4 regions of the Planococcus sp. APC 3906 genome follow, and region 2 is predicted to be linked to each of the others. Evidence: predicted binding sites of a transcription regulator. Region 2 holds the regulator's gene; each other region holds the start of a gene.
The links. Region 2 encodes LexA, which represses DNA repair genes until DNA is damaged. Its sites were predicted from a motif close to CGAACATATGTTCG; they were not measured.
Positions count from the first base shown of each region.

Region 1: a site for LexA is predicted at 2,720-2,733, ahead of QMA09_RS14960 (Y-family DNA polymerase). Genes of this name have one in related genera too.
Region 3: a site for LexA is predicted at 2,502-2,515, ahead of QMA09_RS11570 (carbohydrate kinase). Genes of this name have one in related genera too.
Region 4: a site for LexA is predicted at 1,850-1,863, ahead of parE (DNA topoisomerase IV subunit B). Genes of this name have one in related genera too.

Region 1 is NZ_JASDCW010000033.1:3,854-9,853, forward strand. Features, by position in the region: gene QMA09_RS14955 (ABC transporter transmembrane domain-containing protein) at 1-1,284, opposite strand, end outside; gene QMA09_RS14960 (Y-family DNA polymerase) at 1,391-2,671, opposite strand; gene QMA09_RS14965 (GntP family permease) at 2,861-4,291, opposite strand; gene QMA09_RS14970 (GntP family permease) at 4,662-5,945, shown strand; gene QMA09_RS14975 (3-hydroxybutyrate dehydrogenase) at 5,994-6,000, shown strand, end outside.
Region 2 is NZ_JASDCW010000004.1:132,691-138,690, forward strand. Features, by position in the region: gene glnA (type I glutamate--ammonia ligase) at 1-182, shown strand, start outside; gene QMA09_RS04145 (TM2 domain-containing protein) at 230-547, opposite strand; gene QMA09_RS04150 (hypothetical protein) at 787-987, shown strand; gene QMA09_RS04155 (hypothetical protein) at 1,160-1,354, shown strand; gene QMA09_RS04160 (class I SAM-dependent methyltransferase) at 1,425-2,159, shown strand; gene lexA (transcriptional repressor LexA) at 2,220-2,840, opposite strand; gene yneA (cell division suppressor protein YneA) at 3,006-3,323, shown strand; gene QMA09_RS04175 (YneB family resolvase-like protein) at 3,320-3,973, shown strand; gene QMA09_RS04180 (DUF896 domain-containing protein) at 4,032-4,265, shown strand; gene tkt (transketolase) at 4,390-6,000, shown strand, end outside.
Region 3 is NZ_JASDCW010000019.1:5,223-11,222, forward strand. Features, by position in the region: gene QMA09_RS11560 (FAD-dependent oxidoreductase) at 1-364, opposite strand, end outside; gene QMA09_RS11565 (pseudouridine-5'-phosphate glycosidase) at 478-1,380, opposite strand; gene QMA09_RS11570 (carbohydrate kinase) at 1,395-2,489, opposite strand; gene QMA09_RS11575 (aminopeptidase) at 2,637-3,869, shown strand; gene mreBH (rod-share determining protein MreBH) at 4,927-5,934, shown strand.
Region 4 is NZ_JASDCW010000042.1:8,812-14,811, reverse strand. Features, by position in the region: gene QMA09_RS16050 (hypothetical protein) at 1-290, shown strand, start outside; gene QMA09_RS16045 (HesB/YadR/YfhF family protein) at 297-596, opposite strand; gene plsY (glycerol-3-phosphate 1-O-acyltransferase PlsY) at 623-1,213, opposite strand; gene QMA09_RS16035 (CoA-binding protein) at 1,348-1,755, shown strand; gene parE (DNA topoisomerase IV subunit B) at 1,881-3,851, shown strand; gene parC (DNA topoisomerase IV subunit A) at 3,848-6,000, shown strand, end outside.

The DNA.
Region 1 (6,000 bases), on a different contig from region 2:
GGCCACTGTCGCCGAAAACAGGAAATGATCCTGCGGCACATAGCCGATTGCTTCACGCAGCCGCTGTTTTTTATAGCGGTTGATGGACACGCCATCGAATGTAATATCGCCTTCGTAATTGTCGAACTCCCGCAGCAATAAGCGCAAAATCGCCGATTTCCCGGAACCGGTCTTGCCGGCGATGCCCAGCGTTTCGCCGCGCTTGATGGTGAAATGGATGTCCCGCAGCGCCGAGCGTTCGTCGCCGGTGAACTGGAACTTTTGGAGCGAAAACTCGATATCGCCTGTCGGCCGCCGGTCAATGGCGTCTTCCCGGTCATCGATTTCAGCCGGCTGCGCGAGCAGCGCCCGGATGCGGTCGTAGGAAGCCCGCCCGCGTTCGACGATGTTGAAGAGCCAGCCGAATGCCAGCATCGGCCAGACGAGCAATCCAAGATACGCGGTAAACGCGATCAAATCGCCGATTGTCATCTCGCCGCCGACCACGAAATACGAACCGAAACCGATTGCCAGCAAGTAACAGACGCCGATGATTGCCGAAATGGTCGGGTCGAACATCGAATCGATTTTTGCCACGCGGATGTTCTCGTCGACGACTTCGCCGGACATGCGTTTGAAGTCTTCAATGTCCTGCTGCTCCTGGCCGAAGGTCTTGATCACTTTCATGCCGGATATGCTTTCCTGCGTCTTGTCGTTGAGCCCGGAAAAAGAAGCTTGTGCGCCGTGGAAGCGCTCGTGCATCAATTTCCCGTAATAATTCGTCATGTAGGCCATCAACGGCAGCGGCAGCAAGACGATCAACGTCAATTTCCAACTGACCGTCAGCGCCATCGCGGCAATAACGAAGCCGCCTGTCGCAATCGAATCGACGAGCGTCAAGACGCCTGCACCGGCCGTTTGCTGCACCGCCTGCAAATCGTTCGTCGCGTGCGCCATCAAATCGCCGACGCGCCGCTTCTGGTAGAACGAAGGCGACATCCGCGTGAAATGGCGGAACAAATTCTCGCGCAAATCGCGCGCCAGAATGATCGCCGACCCGAAAATCATCAGCCTCCAGGCATAACGCAGCACGTACATGCCGAGCGCCGCTGCCGCGAGAACACCTAGCCACTTTCCTAGAAAACCTGCGGTCAAGGTGCCGCGGCTGATTTCATCGACGATTAAACCGATGATGCGCGGTGGCAGAACGCCGAGGAATGCCACAATCAGCAGCATGAAAATGCCAATGGCGTATTGCTTTTTCCGTTCCTTGAAAAACCAGCCCAACTCCAAAAATACGCGCATGTTCTTTTCCCCTTGCTGTAATGTATGTATTGTGTCTATTCAATCTTTTTTATTCTAGCAAAAATCATTCAGCAAGAGGAGAAAATAATTCGGTTTTTGAAATAAATCAACCTTCTGGCGTAAACGGATTGCCGTCCGCCTTGTGGCCGCCGATCAGTTTCGCGCGTTCCCGTGCAGTGCCCGCTTCCGTATACGACACCGCGCGCAGCACCGCAGTCGAGCCGTATTTCTGGCGCAGCTGGTCCATCGCGCCGCCCAAGCGCCGCGTCTGCCATTTGCGCTGCTCGAACAAGCTCAGCTGCATCGACGTTTCGTCTTCCAATTTGCCGAGCGTGATGGACAAACGGCGTACGGGGCGCCCAATATAAAATTCATTCAATAGCTTCTGGCACGCCCGGTATAATTTCAGCGTGTCGTTCGTTGCTTCTTCAATCGTCAGCGCTCGGTTAAAGCCGCCGCCGAACGCGTGCTTGCTGTAGCCGACCGCGAGCGTCACCGTACGGCCAGCTTTGCCTGCGGTGCGGGCGCGCATCGCCACGTCTTCCGCCATTTCCAGCAGCACCGCGGAAATCTCTTCGACGGTCGTGTAATCGCGGTACAGAATCTGCCCTTTTCCATAGCTGACCTGCCCTTCGACGAGCGGTGCGCCAAGCTCAGACAAATCGATGCCCCAGGCATGGTGGTAAAGCTGGTTCCCGACAATGCCGAACACGTCTTCAAGTTCCGTAAGCTCCGCACGCGCCAAATCGCCGACCGAAAAGATGCCCATGCCGTTCAATGTATTTTCCAAGCGCGAGCCGATGCCCCACATCTTACTGAGCGGCGTAACCGGCCAAAGCTTCGTCTCTACGTCTTCGAATGTCCAATGCGCAAAGCCCGTCTTTTTCGCATCCAGGTCGAGCGCCAGTTTTGCCAGCAGCATATTCGGCCCCATGCCGATTGCCGATGGCAGCGAAAACTGCCGAATGATGTCGTCCTGGATGCGGGCAATAAGCGTCTGCGGTGTGCCCCATAGCTTTTCCGTACCGGTGAGGTCGACGAAGCTTTCATCGACACTGTAGACATGGATGGCTTCCGATGGCACATATTGCGCCAGAAGTTTGGTGATTTCCATCGACACTTTCAGAAAAAAGCCCATCTTCGGCTCGATTTTTTGGATGCGCGGATCATCCGGAATCTCGAACAGCCGCGTGCCCGTGCGCACCCCGAAATCCCGTTTCAGCACCGGCGACGCGGCCAGCACCACACTGCCCCGCCGTTCCTGGTTGCCGATGACTGCGATGCAAGCCGTCATTGGATCCAGGCCAAGGTCTACCGCCGCACAGCTCGCATAAAAGCTGCGCATGTCGATGCAAATGATTGGCCGCCGCTCCATCTCTTCATACATATGAACCCCTTCTTTCTCATCGTTCGCTGCCATTATCTTCAGCATATACGAACACTTGTTCTTAATCAATAACCGTTTTACCCGAAACTTAAACACCGCATGGTTTTTACCAGAACCGCAAAATGACGTCAAAAAAACAGGACACGGCATGAGTTTGCCGTGTCCTGTTTTATAATTCTCTTCTCTTACCTAGACAATCCCAAACATAGTATAAACCGCGATGACGACGAACACCGCCAATGTCTTGATGATCGTGATCACGAAAATATCTCCATATGATTGCTTGTGCGTCAGGCCGGTCACCGCGAGCAGCGTGATGACCGCGCCGTTATGCGGCAAGGTGTCCATGCCGCCGGACGCCATCGCGACGACGCGGTGCATGACTTCCGGCGGGATGTTGGCCGCAGCAATGGCTTGGTTGAATTGGTCGCCCATGGCGCTGAGCGCGATGCCCATGCCGCCGGAAGCGGATCCCGTGATGCCGGCAAGGGCGCTTGTCGTAACGGCGCCGTTGACCAGCGGATTGGTGAATGTGCCGGATATGCCGGCGCTGATTTTCGCGAAGCCGGGAAGGGCTGCGATGATGCCGCCGAATCCGTATTCCGACGCCGTATTCATGACGGCCAATAACGAACCGTTGATGCTCGTGTTGAGCCCTTCTTTCATATTCGCTGTGACTCGCTTCCAATCGAAGGCAAGCGCAGCAAGAATGCCGGCAACGAGCGCAATTTCAACGGCCCAAATGGCAACGTTCGCCGAGACATCGATCGAATAGCTATCGAGCCCCATAGCGGCGAAATCGAAGCCGTTCGGGTACCAGCCCGGGATCGCTTTCACCAGATAATTGTTCATGACCGCTACCAAAATGAGCGGCACGAAAGCGAAAATCTGCTTGAATAACGATTGGTTTGAGGACAGCGCTAAGCTGGCATCTTCTTCGTTGCCGGGCGTATCGACACGCGGCGCATCGGTTGCGAATCCGCTATAGCCTTCTCCTGCTTTTTTCGCCTGTCTGCGCCTGAATTCCAGATAGGACAGCCCCGTAAACAAAACGACCGCCCCACCGATGATGCCAAGAATCGGCGCGGCGTAGATATCCGTTCCGAAGAAAGACGTCGGAATGACGTTCTGGATTTGCGGCGAGCCTGGCAGCGCATCCATCGTGAACGTAAACGCACCGAGTGCAATTGTCGCAGGCATGAGCCGTTTCGGGATGTCCGCTTGCTTGAATAATTGCACAGCGAATGGGTAAATCGCGAAAACAGCGACAAACAAAGAGACGCCGCTATACGTCAGAATCGCCCCGAGAATGACAATGGCGAGCATCGCCTGTTTGGCACCGATCAAGCGCACAATTGTCTTGGCAATCGATTCCGCGATGCCGGACATTTCAATGATTTTGCCAAAAATGGCGCCCAGCAAAAAGACCGGGAAGTAGAGCTTGATAAAGCCGACCATCTTCTCCATGAAAACACCCGAGTAAAACGGCAGGATGTTGCCTGGATCGATCAGAAAAACCGCCAGCAGCGCACACAGCGGCGCGAACAAAATCACCGAATAGCCTCGATAGGCAGCGAACATCAACAGCCCCAGCGACAATAGAATAATCAATAAATCCATCAGTTTCCCTCCAAAATAATGCAGAACTCCAATAAGAAGCAAATGAACGCAGCCGCTTGCCGGACAAATTTTGAATGTGTTTTGAATCGTCGCATTTTTAGCTCAATTAAATAATTCTAAAATAACATTTATTTCAAAAACATTTTATGTCCGCCAGCAAAATAATAGATAACCGCTTTCATTCTTTCCTATAGAAGCTTAATTAAAGAGCATTTTTAATAAAATTACAAGAAAAAATGAAAATATCGAAATAATTTATTATTTATTACGTTAAGCAATATCTATTTCAATATATCTTTATTCCTGTATAATGGGCATTGCTTTACTAAAGTAAAGGAATTTTAAAGGATTGGAAAAGAGGTGAGTACATATGTTAAGCATTCTTATCGGATTGATCCTGTTATTGGCGCTCGCCTATTTGGGATGGTCGATTATCTGGGTTGCTCCATTAGCTGCCGGCGTCGTCGCGCTTCTGAGCGGACTCGATGTCTATACAGCATATACGGATACTTATATGGAGGGTTTAGTGGGATTCGTTAAAAAGTGGTTCCCGATCTTCTTGCTTGGTGCAGTATTCGGAAAGTTGATGGAAGAAACAGGTGCGGCGCGGGCCGTTGCCAAGAAAGTCACCCAGCTGATCGGGGGCAAACGCGCGATTCTAGGCGTACTCATCGCATCGGCTTTATTGACTTACGGAGGCGTCTCTTTATTTGTTGTCGTGTTCGCGGTCTACCCGATTGCGCTTGAATTGTTCCGGGAAGCCAATGTCACGCGGAAATTGCTCGTGCCGACGTTCGCGCTTGGCGCCTTCACGTTCACGATGACGTCGATGCCAGGAACGCCGCAGATCCAAAACTTGATCCCGATGGATTATTACAATACGACGCCGACCGCAGGGCCGGTCATCGGAATTGTCACCACGTTGATCATGGCGGTCGGCGGCTACGCTTGGCTGGCGTACCGCGAGAAGAAGCTGTCGGCTAAAGGCGAAGGCTTCGTCCAGCAGGAAAAAACCGGCGCTTCGAAAGCGGACGAAAGTTCGACACCGAACTGGCTCTTGTCGCTAGTGCCGTTGATCGTCGTCGTCGTGCTGCTGAACGTGGTGAAATTGGAACCGATTTATGCCTTGATTCTCGGCGTCATCAGCATCATGCTGATCAACGCAAAAGATTACAAGAAGTTCGTCTTCTCGATTAACGAAGGCGCGAAAGGCTCGGTCATGGCCATTCTCAACACCAGTGCCGCAGTCGGCTTCGGCGCCGTCATCGCGATTGTTCCGGCATTCGACAACATCACGGAATGGCTGCTCAACGTATCGGACAACCCATTGGTCGCGCAATCGCTGGCAGTCCAAATCATGGCGATGATCACGGGATCCGCTTCGGGCGGCATGGGCATCGCGCTCAGCACGCTCGGGGATACGTTCTATAATTTGTCGCAGACAACCGGCATTGACCCGGAAGTGTTCCACCGGATGGCCGCAGTGGCATCTGGCGCATCCATTCTGCCGAACAACGGCGCGCTGTTGACCTTGCTTGCGGTCACAGGCCTGACGCATAAAGAAACGTATAAAGATGTTTTCGTCGTAGCATTGGTCATTCCGACCATCGCAGTGATCGCCGGCATCATCATGGGCGGCATCGGCTTGGTCTAATGCCCCCGCAATATGAATAAAAACTACATTCTAATGGAGGAATTTATCATGGTAG
Region 2 (6,000 bases):
TCCAAGATCTTCCGCCAACATTGTACGCAGCTCTGCAAGAGTTCCAAAGCAACGAAGTGATGACAAAAGCACTTGGATCACACATCACAAACAACTTTGTAGAAGCGAAAGAAATCGAGTGGGATATGTTCCGCATTGCGGTTCACCCATGGGAGCGCGAGCAATACCTGAAAATGTATTAAGCAAAATGAAACCGCCAGCGCAAATTGCGCTGGCGGTTTTTTAATAATTATGCAATTCTTTCTGCAGGTGATGTAGCCAAAACTTTTTGGATTAGATCTGCTTCAATTTCTGTGTTTCTTGCGCGCAAACGCCCGCCGATAAAGAAAACATCAATCAATGCCCATATTCCAAAACCGCCTAATGTTAATGTCATCGCAATTCCTACACCGATGTCTCCCAAATAATATCTGTGTGCACCGATCGGCGCCAAGAAGAACCAGAGAAGATAGGCTGCCGCCGTGCTCTTTTTCTTGTCCTCATATTCACCATTCAATAACGTCAATTGCTGTGCATTTAAATTCTGTTTTGCTAAAAGATTATCCATCTTTTCTCTCACTCCCCTTATAATTTGATTTTACTAATTTTTTAGCATTTGTAAAGCTAATTAACTAATTAAAATACATAAAATGTATTTTTATTTTTAAAATTTTTTCCGGAATTATTATTATGAAGCGTTTAGCGCAATGGGCACCGGGGTATTATTTAATAGAATTCATAAATAGGATTAATAACCCGTACTGAATTTTCTTAGTGCTTAAGAAGATTTTGTGGGGGGTGATTAATTTGACAAAAATTCAAGGGGTAAAAGATCTGCTGAAGTATTTAGAATCAGCAGGGTGCCCGATGACTGAAGAGCAGATTAATGAAGGCATTGCAAAAAGGCAGATTCCACATAGCCAGTCCTACGCCAATACAATCTTTTTTGACTTGAGGCATATCGATTGGTGGATTTCGGAACAGCAAAAGCAAGAAAGCAAAAATTGAATACGATCTTCGGAAAACCGGTACCCCGGATTCGGCTCCCCAAGAGTCCGTATCCGGGGTTTTCCCTATTTTTTTATGCGATTGAATTCAAAAAAAGAATGCACAACACACCCCTTTCATGGTGTATGATAGACAGAAGCGAAAATAATCTGATTTTAAGGAGGCCCTATGCATGAAAACTTTTCAAGTGGAATTTTATTTTGACCAAGGCAATACTATTGTCCTGACATCATATGCAGAAGATAAGGAATCAGCATTGCGGAATATTCCTACCCATGGCACGTTTGAAATTACTGACCAGGACAACGATCGCCTATACCGTATCACCATCACTCAAGTAAAATACATCATGGTCTATGAATTATAAGGCCTGAAGCATCGCGTTTTATCGGATGCTTTTTTTATGCAGAAAATTAATGGCAGGGAGCTGGCTATGGATGGAATACAGAGGTTCAAGTGTTTACGATGAAAAAGATTTTTTGAATCGTTATTTAAAGCGGCGCAACCGCAAAGAAAGTCCAAACAACGCGATTGAAGAACCGATAATTTGGAAGCTGGCTGGCGACGTCAAAGGCAAAGAAATTTTGGATCTGGGCTGCGGAGACGGCTCATTCGGCCAAAAGCTGCTTGCGGCAGGGGCGGCATCGTATACAGGGATTGAAGGCTCTACAGAGATGGCGCAATTGGCTACCAAAGCCACAGCGTCTCTGGGAGGGGAAATCGAAACAGCAGACCTTGAGCTGTTTAAAGCAAACGGTGCGCAATACGATTTGATCGTCTCCCGTTTTGTCATCCATTACCTGTCAGATATCGAGCGCTTGTTTGAAGAAGTCCACCGCTCGCTGCTGCCGGGCGGGAAATTCGTTTTCACTGTACAGCACCCGGTTACCACAGCAGCATTTACCAGCAAAGACCAAGGGGAGCTTAGAGGCGATTGGCTGGTGGATGATTATTTCAAGGAAGGCAAACGCCAAGAACCTTGGATAGGAAAGACGGTCGTCAAGCATCACCGGACAATTGAAACCTATTTCACAGCGCTTGCGAATGCAGCGCTTACTGTAACGGCACTCAAAGAGGGCCATCCTGTGCGGGCCAATTTTGATTCCGATGCTGAGTTTGAACGGCGGGAACGCATTCCGCTGATGCTGATTTTGGCTGGCCAAAAAAAATAATGGCAATTAAAAAAGCGCTGAGAGAAATTTCTCTCGGCGCTTTTATGCTTGTGTATGTGATTAATGTAATTGGCGGTATACGCCGACCACTTTTCCAAGGATGGAGACCTGGTCTACGATGATTGGATCCATCGATGAGTTTTCAGGCTGCAGGCGGAAATAATTGTCTTCTTTGAAAAATCGTTTGACTGTCGCTTCGTCATCAGCGGTCATCGCCACAACGATGTCGCCGTTGTTAGCGGTTTGCTGTTGTTTAACTACGACATAGTCACCATTCAGGATGCCAGCTTCAATCATACTTTCTCCCATGATTTCAAGCATGAAAATATGGTCGTCTTCTGTTCCGTAGGTTTGTGGGAGCGGGAAATATTCTTCCACATTTTCAATCGCAGTGATCGGAACGCCAGCAGTTACTTTACCGACGAGCGGTACATGAAGGACAGGGCTTTTCTCGATCAGTGAATCGTCTGTGCTGATAATTTCGATTGCTCTCGGTTTTGTCGGGTCGCGGCGGATCAAGCCTTTGCTTTCAAGGCGGGCAAGATGGCCATGGACAGTCGAGCTTGATGCCAAGCCAACTGCTTCTCCGATTTCACGTACGGATGGCGGATAGCCCTTAGCCCGGACTTCATCTTTTATGAATGTCAAAATATCTTCTTGGCGCTTCGATACTTTTTTCAACAGTTTCACCTCTTTTTAGTAGTTCAGCATGTTTTCTACCAATAGTATACCAACTTGGGATATGAAATGCAAACATAGGTTCGAATTTATTTGTTGACAAAAACACTTGTTCGCATTAAAGTAAGAACATACATTCCGAACACACATTCTTAGGAGGCGGTTCTTATGACATTCATCCAAAAAAATTCTTACCTGACAGTACTATTTCTTCTGATCCTATCTTTTTCATTTTATTCGGTGTTCACCCATAATGCGCAGGAAGGCCAAATGAGCCTGGTGCAAGTTGAACAAGGCGATACTTTATGGACACTTGCGGAATCTTTCAGCGGCAATACTCCCCATCAGGAGTGGATTGAAGAAATCATGAAGGAGAACGGCTTAAGCACTCCGAAGATCATAGCCGGACAATCGATCAAAATCCCCAGCGAACAACTGAAATTCGCCCCAGACGAAACCACCAAACTGGCGGGTGATGCAGAATGAAGAAATCTGCATTAATTTATTGCCGCGTCAGCACCACGAAAGACACACAGGAAAGTTCACTTGCACGGCAGGAAGAAGAATTATTGAAATTCGCATTTGCACAAGGATACATGGTTTCAGACATCTTTACAGATCAGCACAGCGGCTACGAAATGGACCGGGAAGGGCTTCTGGAGATGCTCAACGTCATTAAAACCGATAAAGTTTCAGCGGTATTCATCCAGGATGAAACCCGCCTTGGCCGTGGCCATGCACGAATCGCGCTGCTTCATGTCATGAAAAAATATGGCGTGGAGGTTTTTACATTGACCGATCAAGGACCCATCGCATTGAACGATATGGATGACATGGTATTGGAGATTTTAGCGGTTGTTGAAGAGTACCAGCGCAAAATACATAATGCCAAGATCAAACGCGGCATGAAACGCGCTGTTGAAAATGGCTACAAGCCTGAACGCAATCTTAAAGGCCGGGGCAACCCTGATGGCCGCGAGCGCTTAGACCTGCCGATCGACCAGATTGTCAGCCTGAAACAGAATGGGCTGACGTTCCATGAAATTGCGGTAACGCTGCAAGGCTTCGGCTATCAGGCAAGCAAAGCAACCGTCCACAGACGCTACAGGGAATTCCTTGAGATGAAAGAAGGCTAATATATTGCAGAAATCCCGCTTCTTTTGTACGATATGGTAGAAGAAAGGCGGGATTCTATTGTTATCACCAGATAAAATAAAACGCATTAACGAATTATCACGAAAATCCAAGACCGCGGGCTTGTCCATTGAAGAGGCAAAAGAACAATCTGCATTGCGCCAGGAATACTTGTCGACTTTCCGCCAAACGATGCGCGGCACAATTGAAAACGTAAAAGTGATTGATCCGGAAGGCAACGATGTTACGCCGGAGAAAGTCAAAAATATTCGGGAGAATAAGTATTTAAATTAATACTTATTCTTTTTTTGTTGTGCCTAGACTTCAGCGCTCGGCTATTGCGCATTTCTAGTTGTATTCTTGCCTATTGTTGACTACACTAGAATAGGATTAAAATTGTTAATGAGAGGATGTTTTTATGTCAAACCATGCAGATCAACTTGCGGTAACTACTATACGTACACTTTCCATCGATGCGATTGAGAAAGCGAACTCAGGGCATCCGGGATTGCCAATGGGAGCAGCTCCTATGGCTTATACATTATGGACTAAACACATGAACCACAACCCGAAAAATCCGAACTGGTTCAACCGTGACCGTTTCGTACTGTCAGCGGGGCATGGTTCAATGCTTTTATACAGCTTGCTGCATTTGAGCGGCTACGGGCTTGAATTGGACGAGATCAAAAACTTCCGCCAATGGGATTCGAAAACACCGGGACATCCGGAATATCACCACACAGTTGGCGTAGAAGCGACAACTGGACCACTTGGCCAAGGAATCGGCATGGCAGTGGGCATGGCTATGGCAGAGCGCCATTTGTCAGCTACATATAATAAAGACAATATGGATGTCATCGATCACCATACCTTCTCTCTTTGCGGAGACGGAGATTTGATGGAAGGTGTCGCAGGCGAAGCGATTTCACTTGCTGGGCATTTGAAGTTGAACAAATTGGTCGTTTTATACGATAGCAATGATATTTCCCTTGACGGCGATCTTGGCATGAGTTTCTCTGAAAACATCCAAAAGCGCTTTGAATCATATGGCTGGAACTACCTGCGCGTAGACGACGGCAACAAGCTGGACGATTTGTCTGAAAAAATTGCGCAAGCGAAACAATCAACGGACAAACCGACATTGATCGAAGTAAAAACAGTCATCGGCTACGGCGCGCCAAACAAATCCGGTAAAGCGGATGCTCACGGAGCACCACTGGGTGAAGCTGAAATGAAACTTGTTAAAGAATATTACAAGTGGACTTTTGACGAAGATTTTTATGTTCCAGAAGAAGTTTATGAAACATTCAATAAAGCGACTGAAGAGCTTGGCGGCAACGCTGAAAAAGCTTGGAACGAATTGTTCGCTAAATACGAAGCGGCACATCCGGAATTGGCTCAGCAGCTGCAAAAAGCGATCAAAGGCGAATTGCCAGAGAACTTCGATGCAGATTTCCCTGTCTACGAAGCTGGTAAAAAACAAGCGACTCGTGCTTCTTCAGGCGACATGGTCAATGCCATTGCAAAAGCCGTGCCATCGTTCTTCGGAGGAAGTGCCGATTTGGCTGGTTCGAACAAAACGACCATCAAAGGCGGCGGCGACTTTGATGCGGAAAATCCAACTGGACGCAACATCTGGTTCGGTGTCCGAGAATTCGCAATGGGAACTGCCCTTAACGGTATGGCTCTCCACGGCGGACTTAACGTCTTCGGGGGAACGTTCTTCGTGTTCAGCGATTATGTGCGCCCAGCAATCCGCCTTGCGGCATTAATGGGATTACCGGTCACATACGTCTTTACACACGACAGTGTCGCAGTAGGCGAAGATGGCCCGACTCACGAGCCAGTCGAACATTTGGCTTCACTACGCGCTATGCCAAACTTGAGCGTTGTGCGCCCGGCTGATGCCAACGAAACCAAAGCAGCATGGAAGCTTGCTGTCACTGCGAAAGGCCACCCGACGCTATTGGTGCTTTCACGCCAAGACTTGCCGGTCCTTGAACACAGCGGCGAATTGGCTGACAGCGGT
Region 3 (6,000 bases), on a different contig from region 2:
CGTATTCTGCTGCGGCATCTCGCAGGACTTTCTTCAACTCTTCGTGGTGAATCATATAAGCCGCATCGTATTTGCCGGGCAGCACGCTGTAATCCATATATGATTGGTCCCTTACTTTCAGGGAACTTGATAATTCCAGCATATCGAGCACTTTGATTTCATTGGCGCTTGAATGGATAGCATCGAACAGGCCAAGGCGGTCGAAAATCTGCATGCTTTTCGGCTGCAATAATTCACCTTTATATACAGGGGTCTTATTCGTCAGCCGCTCAGCCACTACGACATCTACGCCCCTTTGGACAAGCTTTAGGGCAAGTGTCAAACCTCCCACTCCGCCGCCACTGATAAATACATCTGTTTTCATGCATTTCAGCTCCTTGTTTTTCTGTACCCGTTAAGCCATCCAATGAAAACACGAAAACCCTCTGTTTATGCAAAAAGAAGCCCTCTTTTGGAGGGCTTCCCGTAAATCGATTCCTATAGCCTATTTAGTTCTACAGCCAATTGCGCGCCGACTTGAGCGTTGTATTTCACCAATTCAATGTTTGCGACCAAGCTCGATCCGCCCGTCAGTTCTTTCACTTTGCCAAGCAGGAATGGCGTCACTTCTTTGCCTGCTATGCCTTGCGCCTTGGCTTCCGCCATTGCCTGTTCGATAATCCCGGAAATGAACGACTCTTCCAGCGCATGCTCTTCAGGTATCGGATTGGCGATAACCGCTCCGCCTTCAAGCCCAAGATCCCATTGCGCTTTGAGGACATTAGCCATCGTAGCCACATCGTCTGCACGGAACGTCAAGTCAAATCCACTGTCACGTGTATAGAAAGCCGGCATTTTATCCGTTTGGTGGCCGATGACCGGAACACCTTTCGTTTCGAGGTATTCGAGCGTGAGCCCGATATCCAAAATCGATTTCGCGCCTGCACAAACAACCGCTACGCTCGTTGAAGCCAATTCTTCAAGGTCCGCTGAGATATCCATTGTCGTTTCGGCACCGCGATGAACGCCGCCGATTCCACCAGTTGCGAATACACGGATGCCTGCCAGCTCAGCACAAATCATTGTTGCTGCAACTGTAGTGGCACCCAATTTTTTCGTCGCGATCAATTGGCCGATGTCGCGGCGAGATACTTTCGCCACGTCCGGGCTATTGCCCAAAAGTTCCAATTCGTCATCGGATAAACCGATTTTGATTTTTCCGTCCATGATGGCAATTGTTGCTGGCACTGCCCCGTTGTCACGGATGATCGCTTCAACGATTCGCGCTGTTTCAACGTTTTGAGGATACGGCATGCCGTGTGAAATAATCGTGGATTCGAGTGCCACCACCGGCTGCTTGTTGTCCATTGCCTGTTGTACTTCAGTTGAATAGGTAATCATGTCTGCTAATTTTGTCATGTTCGTTCCTCCAGTTCTCGCTGTAATTGTTCAGCGGATAAATCGCTGCGCACAGTCAATGCGCTTTGCAGGGTTTTCGCCGCATTGGCAAGCCCTGCTTCAATATTGCTGTTGAATGGCTGCCCGTTCAGGTAACTGTGGATGATTCCGCTGGAAAAAGCATCGCCCGCTCCTGTCACTTCTACGATAGCGGGCACCGGGTGCGCCGCATAATGGCGGACATTGCCGCCTGTTCCAGCCATTACGCCTTCCTTGCCGCCTGTGACCACGACATGTTCAGCACCGAGACGCATGAGCTCTTCAACTGCTTGCCGCCATTGCTCTTCTGTTGAAATAGAACGATCCAAAAAGCGGCCAGCTTCTCCGCGATTTAAAATCAGCCACGTAATGCCAATCAAATCCTTGCCCAAGCGGTTCATTTTCGGTTCTGAAACCGGAATGATGGCAAAAGGGATCCTCTTGGATTTCGCCAGCTTATGGATTTCATCCAGTGTGTCAGCCGGACAATTCAAATCCGACACAATAAAACTAGCTGACAACAGATCTGCTTCGCTGCGGCGGATGTATTGGGGCGTCATGGCGTCATAAATCGCCATGTCCGCCATTGCGATGACCATTTCACCTCCGGGCTCCAGTACTGCCGTATAAGTGCCCGTCGACAAAGCAGCGTCCACTTTCGTCAATTCCGTGTTCATAAATGATTTGGATGCTTCTTCTATCAAGTTCCATTCCGGATCATTTCCGGCGATTGACATGAGCTTCACCGAATGGCCGAGGCGCCCAAGGTTCTCAGCGATGTTGCGCGCCACACCGCCAATGCTGCGGCTGACGCTCGCCGGATTGGAAGTTCCCATCTGCGCCGCATGCTCCAAACGGAATTTGCGGTCCACGTTCGCGCCGCCGATGCAAATCACCGTATCTTCTTCTGGCAGAATATACGCACGTCCCGCAATCTTCCTTTGCTTGATCAATCCGGAAATCAGATTCGCCACTGTCGGCCTCGAAACACTCAATTGCTCAGCCATTTCCTGTTGGGATAAATACGGGTTTTTCCGAATCAATTCCAGCACTTCGATTTCCTTCTTGTTCACATTTCCACCTCCCGAACAAACATTTGTTTATAATATAAACTTTTATAATTTATTTTGCAAGTTATTTATTTCCGCCTTTTATTGCCAAAACATTGCCATGGCAATCTGAAAATTGCTAAAATGGGAAGGATGAAAGGGGAGATTCAATTGACATCATTTGAACAAAAATTGACGCGTTACGCAGAACTCGCAATAAATGTAGGGGTTAATATCCAAAAGGATCAGGAATTATACATAGTTGCAGCATTGGACGCAGCACCATTTGTCCGCGTGGTTACGAAAAAAGCATACGAGGCTGGTGCTAAACAAGTTTATGTCGACTGGCTTGACGATGAAATTACACGCGTCCGCTTTGAACTGGCGCCGGAAGATTCATTTTCCGATTACCCTGCTTGGAAAGTCCAGGAGCGCGAAATTCTTGCCGAAAGAGGCGCTGCTTTCATGAGCATCGTTTCCCAAAGTCCGGACCTTTTGAAAGGCATCGATTCAAAACGCATCGCAGCCAACCAAAAAGCGACAGGAACGGCGTTGAACAAATACCGCCAATACGTCCAATCCGATAAAATCAGCTGGACCGTTCTTGCAGCACCATCAAAAGCATGGGCTGCCAAAGTCTTTTCCGATTTGCCAGAAGAACAGCAAGTCGATGCCTTATGGGATGCCATCTTCAAAGCAGTGCGGGCTGACCTCGACAATCCTGTGGAAGAATGGATCAAGCACGATGAATTGCTTCACACCAAAGTGGATTACCTGAACAGCAAAAAATACGCGAAATTGCATTATACTTCACCGAACACCGACCTTGAAGTCGCTCTTCCAAAAGGTCATTTATGGTGTGGAGCCGGCTCGATCAATGAAAAAGGCGACAAATTCATGGCAAATATGCCGACTGAAGAAGTCTTTTCCGTTCCTGAAAAAACAGGCGTAAACGGCTTTGTGTCCAGCACAAAACCATTGAGCTATGGCGGCAACATCATCGACGATTTCAAAATCACATTCAAAGACGGCCGCATCGTTGAAGTCACAGCTGCCGAAGGCGAAGAAGTTTTGAAGGAATTGGTGGCCACGGATGAAGGTTCGCACCATTTGGGCGAAGTGGCGCTTGTGCCCCACCATTCACCGATTTCCGATTCAAATATTTTGTTCTACAACACATTATTTGATGAAAATGCCTCTAACCATTTTGCCATCGGCAGCGCCTACGCATTCTGCCTGGAAGGCGGCAAAACAATGTCACCGGATGAACTAACGGCGCATGGCTTGAACCAAAGCATCACGCATGTCGACTTTATGGTCGGTTCTGAGAAAATGGACATTGACGGCATTCTAGAGGACGGCACGCGCGAGCCTGTTTTCCGCGGAGGCAACTGGGCTTTTTAAGTATCGCTAATTCGACACTTAATTTTTCCCAGTTTATCATGTATACTAAATATTGATAATGACAGTTTAGAGAGGAGTTATCACTATGTTATATGGCGTTACAGTAACCCTCGGGTTTATGGTTGTAATCTTCCTGTTCTTTTTCACTTTGATGTACTTTTTGCGCAAAGAGCTTCATACTCATGATGCAGAACACGTTGATCCACTTCCAGAAAAAAAATATTAATAAAAAACACCGCTTCTCACTGAGAAAGCGGTGTTTTTTATTAGTATGAGCTACTATATAAATTGAATTAATGATTTCGGTTATCGATATTCCACAAAACAGCTTCGCTTGCCGCGGGCTCGCTCCCAAGCCTCCTCGGTCGCTACGCTTCCTTCGGGGTCTCGAGAGTCTCGCTATTCCGCAGGCGTCTCCGCTGTTTTGCTCCATATCGAAAAATATCTTGGCGCCGGCGCGGCTTCGGACTGGGCGAAGCAATAAGACGAGTGGTTTTCTCGGCTTATTGCGGGAGCCAAGGAGATGGCCAAATGAAATTTGGACCATTTCCTTTGCGACGAGCTTGCGCAGGAGCAATCGTCTTTGCTCTGTCCAAAGCGCCGAAGCGGCATATTTGTGCTAATTCTTAATTTCAGCTTATATAGTTGAAATTTATAAATGGTCGATATTCCGTAAAACAGCCCCGATAAAACATATGCTCCTGTCCCTGTCCCTGTCCCTGTCTCTGTCTCTGCAACGCTGCGCTAGCTTCGGGACATGTAAGTGCGTTGAAGCGAAATGAAAAGGAATACTTCAATTTCAAGTTTGTCTAAAAACAGCGAATTCTTCCTAAAAAAGCGGTGTTTTTTATTGTTTCGATATAATTTATTTATTACAGTTCAACATCAATTATTTTACAGCAGGATGACAATATATGCCTTTATACCCTATAAAATGGCTTCTTTTCCAACATAAGACCTTTCTTATGTATCATTTTCTTGTTTCGTTCTTTTTACCGCATTTTTTACGTGGTAAAATGCAAAATGGTACTTGTTTATTATTAGGAGGAGTTTAGGCATGTTTTCTTCAACAGATATTGGAATTGACTTAGGAACAGCGAATATTTTAGTATACACAAAATCAAAAGGCATAATTTTAAATGAACCTTCAGTGGTTGCTTTAGATACAAAGACTGGCCGCGTTATTGCGATTGGCGAAGATGCAAAAGCCATGATCGGCAAAACGCCAGGTTCAATCCGTGTTGTGCGCCCATTAAAAGATGGCGTTATCGCAGATTTCGATGTCACTACTGAATTATTGAAAATGGTTATGCAAAAAGCGGCTAAGCAAATGGGCACTTCTTTCCGCAAACCGAATGTGATGGTTTGTACACCGTGCGGCGCTACTTCAGTAGAACGCCGAGCTATACACGATGCAGTTAAACAAAGCGGCGCGAAAACCGTTCATTTGATTGAAGAACCGGTAGCAGCAGCAATCGGCGCTGACCTTCCTGTCAGCGAGCCGATCGCCAGCGTTATCGTCGATATCGGCGGCGGCACAACAGAAGTCGGCATCATCTCTTTCGGCGGCGTCGTATCTGCCAACACAGTAAAAGTTGCCGGCGATCGCATGGACGAAGATATTATCCAATACGTCCGCAAGCATTATAACGTGTTGATTGGCGAGCGCACTGCCGAGAATGTCAAAAAAGAAATTGGCTATGCCCTAGTTCCCCATAAATCAGAAACCATGGAAATCCGCGGACGCGACGTCATGACGGGCCTTCCAAAAGTGGTTACACTGACTTCCACTGAGATTCAGGAAACATTGAAAGAATCACTTCTTTCCATTCTTGAATGCATCCGTGCAACACTAGAAAACTGCCCGGCTGAATTGTCAGGCGACATTGTCGACCAAGGTGTTGTGATTTCAGGCGGCGGCGCATTGCTGAAAGGCATGCAGCAATGGCTGTCACAAGAAATTTCTGTTCCTGTGCACATCGCACCACAACCGCTTGAGTCTGTTGCAATCGGTACTGGCCGTTCACTTGTCATGCTAAGCAAACTTGAAAAAATTTCACGCTAAACACATGCAGCCCGGAAGCTTATCGCTTCCGGGCTTTTTTATCTATTCGACAACTTAAAAAGCCCC
Region 4 (6,000 bases), on a different contig from region 2:
GCGAAGAGCTGGTGCGCTGGAAGCTCGATGTGGAAGAAGGAAAAATTGCCTTTTTGACGCATTATTGGGTGGATGAGCGGTTCGTGGGCTGCTCGACGGTGACGAAAGTCGGCTGCAGCGATCTGGACAAGCTCGAACAATGGGGACGCCAATACGGCTTGAAGCCAGAATGGATGGACTTGCGCAATAATTATCCGCATTTCGACTTGTTCGGAGAACACCAAGTCCGCATTTTGACCGAAGAAAACATGCTGCACCAATTGCATAAATTCAAAAAAGACAACGCGTGAAGTTTCTCACGCGTTGTCTTTTTTGTAATCGTAAGCCAATTCTTTCAAGTCGTCGTTGACGCTCACCAGCAAATCGTGGCCGTCAAAATACCAGAGGTCGGTTTCTTCGATGTAATAAGTGACGTCGTCTTGTTCGATGCTGACTGCCGCTTCTCCGGGATGGTCTTTCGTTACACCGAGCGAGAAGCCCGGCTGCAATTTACTTGAGCCGCCGTAGCGGACGAAAAATCGGACTTTGTCTCCAGCTTCTACTTCCATTTCTTTCGAGAACCATTCGAATGCATCTTCACTGATGTTGATCTGCATGCGCTGCACGCCCTTTCAATGGCATTTCACCATTTGATTTTCGGCTCTGTGCCGGCCTTGATCCGTGCGATATTCGCCCGGTGGCGGTAGATGATAAAGCTCGCCAAAATGAGTATGACAATTAAAAATGGATAATCTTCTGAATAAAATGTATAAATAACTGTATAAATAACTGCAACTACTGCTAAAATAATGGAAGACAACGAAACCATTTTTGTAATTTTTAGGGCAATCAGCAATACTGCGACCGCTAAAAGGAACAATGGCCATTGATAGCCAAGAAGGATGCCGCCGGATGTGGCAACCGCTTTTCCGCCTTTGAATTTCGCAAAGACCGGGTACATATGGCCAATGACCGCAATGACGCCGAAGACGAGCGGGTGGATCGGTGTGTCGATGTAAAGCGGAATCATGGTTGCGGCGGTCCCTTTCAGAATATCGAGAATCGTTACGGCGATGCCCGCTTTTGCGCCGAGTGTACGGAAGGTGTTGGTGGCCCCTAGATTCCCACTGCCTTTCGTGCGGATATCCGTTTTGTAAAACAATTTCCCGACCCATAATGCGGATGGGATCGAACCGAGCAAGTAAGCTAAAATAAGGGGAAGCAAAATGTCCATGAAAAACTCCTTTGGGCCATACGTATTTGTTTTTTTAGTTTAACATGAAGCGACTTCATTGAACAATATCCGATCGTTTATTCAACAACGCAGCAAAAATCATGTATGATAGAATAAAAGGACAGGTGAATTGCATGCACAATCCAAGCCGTGAAAAAATCAAAAAAGTTCTTGATGATTCCAAAACAATCGCTGTAGTGGGCTTGAGCCCGAATCCTGACCGCACCTCTTATATGGTGTCGGAAGCGATGCAGCGGGCGGGCTACCGGATCATCCCGGTGAATCCGAGAGCGGACAACGTGCTCGGCGAGAAAAGCTACGCGACGTTAGCGGATATCCCGGAACCGGTCGATATCGTCAATGTCTTCCGCCGCAGTGAATTTCTGCCTGAACTGGCGCGGGATTTCAAAGCTATCGACGCTCCGGTATTCTGGACCCAATTGAATGTGGTGGACGAAGCGGTATTCGATGACTTAACCGATGCAGGCTATACGGTGATCATGGACCGCTGCATCAAAGTGGAACACGCTATCCTCAAATAAAGGCTTTTTTAGGATAAGAGGGCACCTGGCTCTCTTTTTCTATGATTATTGACAGAAGTGCCGGATGGCGATACGATTAAAAGATAAAGAAATGCGAACAGATGTTTTGTTGGAGGGAAAAAAGAATGGCCAAAACGAAAAATACGGCATACAACGAAGAAGCAATTCAAGTACTCGAAGGCCTAGACGCCGTTAGAAAACGCCCGGGTATGTATATCGGTTCGACAGATGCCAGAGGCCTGCACCATTTGGTGTACGAAATCGTCGACAACTCGGTGGATGAAGCACTTGCCGGATTCGGCGACAAAATCAGCGTAACGATCCACGAAGACAATAGTTTGAGCGTCCGCGACCACGGACGCGGCATGCCGACGGGAATGCACCGCAGCGGCAAACCGACGCCGGAAGTCATTTTGACCGTGCTCCACGCAGGCGGCAAATTCGGGCAAGGCGGCTATAAAACAAGCGGCGGGCTACACGGAGTCGGCGCATCGGTCGTCAATGCATTGTCCAAATTCCTGGAAGTGACGATTCACCGCGATGGCAAGAAATACCGCCAGCGCTTCGAAAATGGCGGAAAACCGGTCACGACGCTTGAAGAAATCGGAACGACAAAAGAAACCGGCACCGAAATCCATTTCCTGCCGGATGAATCGATTTTTTCCGTGACAAAATACAATTACGAAACCTTGAGTGAGCGCCTGCGCGAATCGGCGTTCCTGTTAAAAGGCTTGAAAATCGATTTGACGGACAAGCGCAATGGTACGCAGGACACGTTTTTCTATGAAACCGGCATCGAAGCTTTTGTTGGGTATTTGAACGAAGAAAAAGACGTCTTGCATAAAGTCGCCTATATCGAAGGCCATCAGGACGAGCTCGAAGTCGAGTTCGCGTTCCAGTTCAACGATGGCTATTCCGAAACGATCTTGTCGTTCGTCAACAACGTCCGCACACGCGACGGCGGGACCCACGAAACCGGCGCAAAAGCAGCGATGACGCGTGTCTTCAACGATTACGCACGAAAAATCAATTTACTGAAAGACAAAGATAAGAACTTGGAAGGCTCGGATATCCGTGAAGGTTTGGCCGCGATTATTTCGGTCCGCATTCCGGAAGCGCTGCTCCAATTCGAAGGGCAGACGAAAAGCAAGCTCGGTACGAGTGAAGCCCGCAGCATTGTCGACGCAGTCGTGTCGCAGAAGCTCATGTATTTCATGGAGGAAAACGCTGATTTGAGCGCATCGCTCGTCCGCAAAGCGATTCGCGCGTCACAAGCGCGCCTGGCTGCACGGAAAGCACGCGAAGATGCCCGCAATGGCAAAAAGCGCAAGAAATCGGATGCGTTATTGTCCGGCAAATTGACGCCGGCGCAATCCCGCAATGCCTCGAAGAACGAATTGTACCTCGTAGAGGGCGACTCGGCCGGCGGTTCAGCGAAGCAAGGCCGCGACCGCACATTCCAGGCGATCTTGCCGCTGCGCGGGAAAGTCGTCAATACCGAAAAAGCGAAGCTCGAAGACATCATGAAAAACGAAGAGATTTCGACGATCATCCACGCAATCGGCGGCGGAGTGGCGGCGGATTTTTCGGTGGCGGACATCGCCTATAACAAAATCATCATCATGACCGATGCGGATACCGATGGCGCGCACATCCAAGTGCTGTTGCTGACGTTCTTCTTCCGCTACATGAAGCCTCTTATCGAAGCGGGCAAAGTGTTTATCGCATTGCCGCCGCTTTACAAAGTATCAAAAGGCGTCGGCAAAAAAGAAGTGGTCGATTACGCCTGGACGGAAGCTGACCTGGAAGCATCCACGAAAAAAGTGGGCAAAGGCTATATGCTGCAGCGCTATAAAGGTCTTGGTGAGATGAACGCCGACCAATTATGGGAAACCACGATGAATCCGGAAACCCGGACGTTGATCCGCGTCACGATTGAAGACGGGGCACGCGCTGAACGCCGCATCACAACGCTGATGGGCGATAAAGTGGAGCCGCGCCGCTTATGGATCGAAAACAACGTCGACTTCGGTATGGAAGAAGACGGCAACATTTTGGAAAATGATTTAATTCATGCTGAGGAGGAAGTTGTATGACACAAACCGAACGTTATCAAGATCTGCCATTAGAAGAAGTCATCGGCGATCGGTTTGGGCGTTACAGTAAATACATCATCCAGGACCGCGCACTTCCGGATGCGCGCGACGGGTTGAAACCTGTTCAGCGCCGGATTTTATATGCCATGTACAAAGAAGGCAATACCAATGATAAAGCGTTCCGGAAATCCGCTAAAACGGTCGGTAACGTAATCGGCAACTACCATCCGCACGGTGATACATCCGTGTATGAAGCGATGGTGCGCTTGAGCCAGGACTGGAAAGTGCGCCACATGTTAGTTGAAATGCACGGCAATAACGGTTCGATGGACGGCGACTCGCCAGCTGCGATGCGTTACACCGAAGCGCGTTTGTCGGCGATTGCCGGCGAATTGCTGCGCGATATCGACAAGCGCACCGTTGAATTCATCCCGAACTTTGATGATTCGGATATGGAGCCGACGGTCTTGCCATCGCGTTTCCCGAACTTGCTGGTGAACGGTTCGACCGGTATTTCTGCCGGCTACGCGACGGATATCCCGCCGCACGCGTTGCACGAAGTGCTTGACGCTGTGCTTATGCGCATGGACAATCCGAACGCGACGGTTGAAGAGCTGATGACGGTCATCAAAGGGCCGGATTTTCCGACAGGCGGTATCATTCAAGGCGTCGACGGCATCCGCAAAGCTTATGAAACCGGTAAAGGCAAGATCATCATCCGCTCGAAAGCGGATATCGAACCGCTTAAAGGCGGCAAAGAGCAAATCGTCATCACCGAAATTCCTTTTGAAGTCAATAAAGCCAGCATGATTAAAAAAATCGATGACCAGCGCTTCGACCGCAAACTCGAAGGCATCTCGGAAGTCCGCGATGAATCCGACAGAACCGGCCTGCGCATCGTCATCGAATTGAAAAAAGACATGGACGCCAATGGCATCTTGAACTACTTGTATAAAAATACGGATCTTCAAGTGAGCTATAACTTCAATATGGTCGCCATCCACAAACGCCGGCCAACGATGATGACGCTGCAGACGTCGCTTGACGCTTACATCATTCACCAGAAAGAAATCATCACGAAACGGTCGGAATTCGATTTGCAAAAAGCGAACGACCGCATGCACATCGTCGAAGGCTTGATCAAAGCGTTGTCGATCCTCGATGAAGTCATCAAAACAATCCGCGCGTCAAAAGACAAACGCGATGCGAAGAACAACTTGATTTCTTCATTCGCCTTTTCTGAGGCGCAAGCGGAAGCGATCGTCAGCTTGCAGCTATACCGCTTGACGAACACCGACATCACGGAATTGCGCAACGAAGCGGACAGCTTGAAAAAACTCATCGCCGAATTGACTGGGATTTTGACAAGTGCCACGAAGCTGAAAAATGTCATCAAAAAAGAATTGGCCGTCATCCGCAAACAATTTGCAGAACCGCGCCGTTCGGTCATCGAAGACAAAATTCAGGAAATCACCATCACACGTGAATTGCTGATTCCAAGTGAGGACGTCGTGGTGACCGTGACGAAAGAAGGCTATGTGAAACGGACCAGCCCGCGTTCCCATGCAGCATCGAACGGCCAGGATTTTGCAATGAAAGATTCTGACCATCTGTTGTTCGAGCGCAATTTGAATACGCAGCACACGATCCTGATCTTCACAACTAGCGGAAATTTCGTTTACCAGCCGATCAACGAACTTCCGGACATCAAGTGGAAAGACCTTGGCCAGCATTTATCGAGCATCGTGCAGCTGGAACCGAACGAATCGATTTTGGCGGTTTATCCGTTTGAGAACTTCGATGCCGACGCCAGCATCCTGACCGTTTCGAAAAACGGCATGGTGAAGCGTTCGGCATTAAAGGATTATCACATCCAGCGCTACTCGCGTGCCATCAAGACGATGAACCTCAAAGGCGACGACAAAATGATTTTTGCCGGAGTCGTCACGAAAGAGACCGAATTGTTCATTGCAACGAACCAAGCTTATGGTGTACGCTTCCCGCTCGAAGAAATTCCGATAACGGGACTACGTACAGCAGGGGTAAAAGGCGTGAACTTGAAAGACGGCGATACCGTCGTATCGGCTATCATGATCGATCCGCAGCAAAAGCAGGACCTGGTATTGGTCACGCAGCGTGGAGCTGCCAA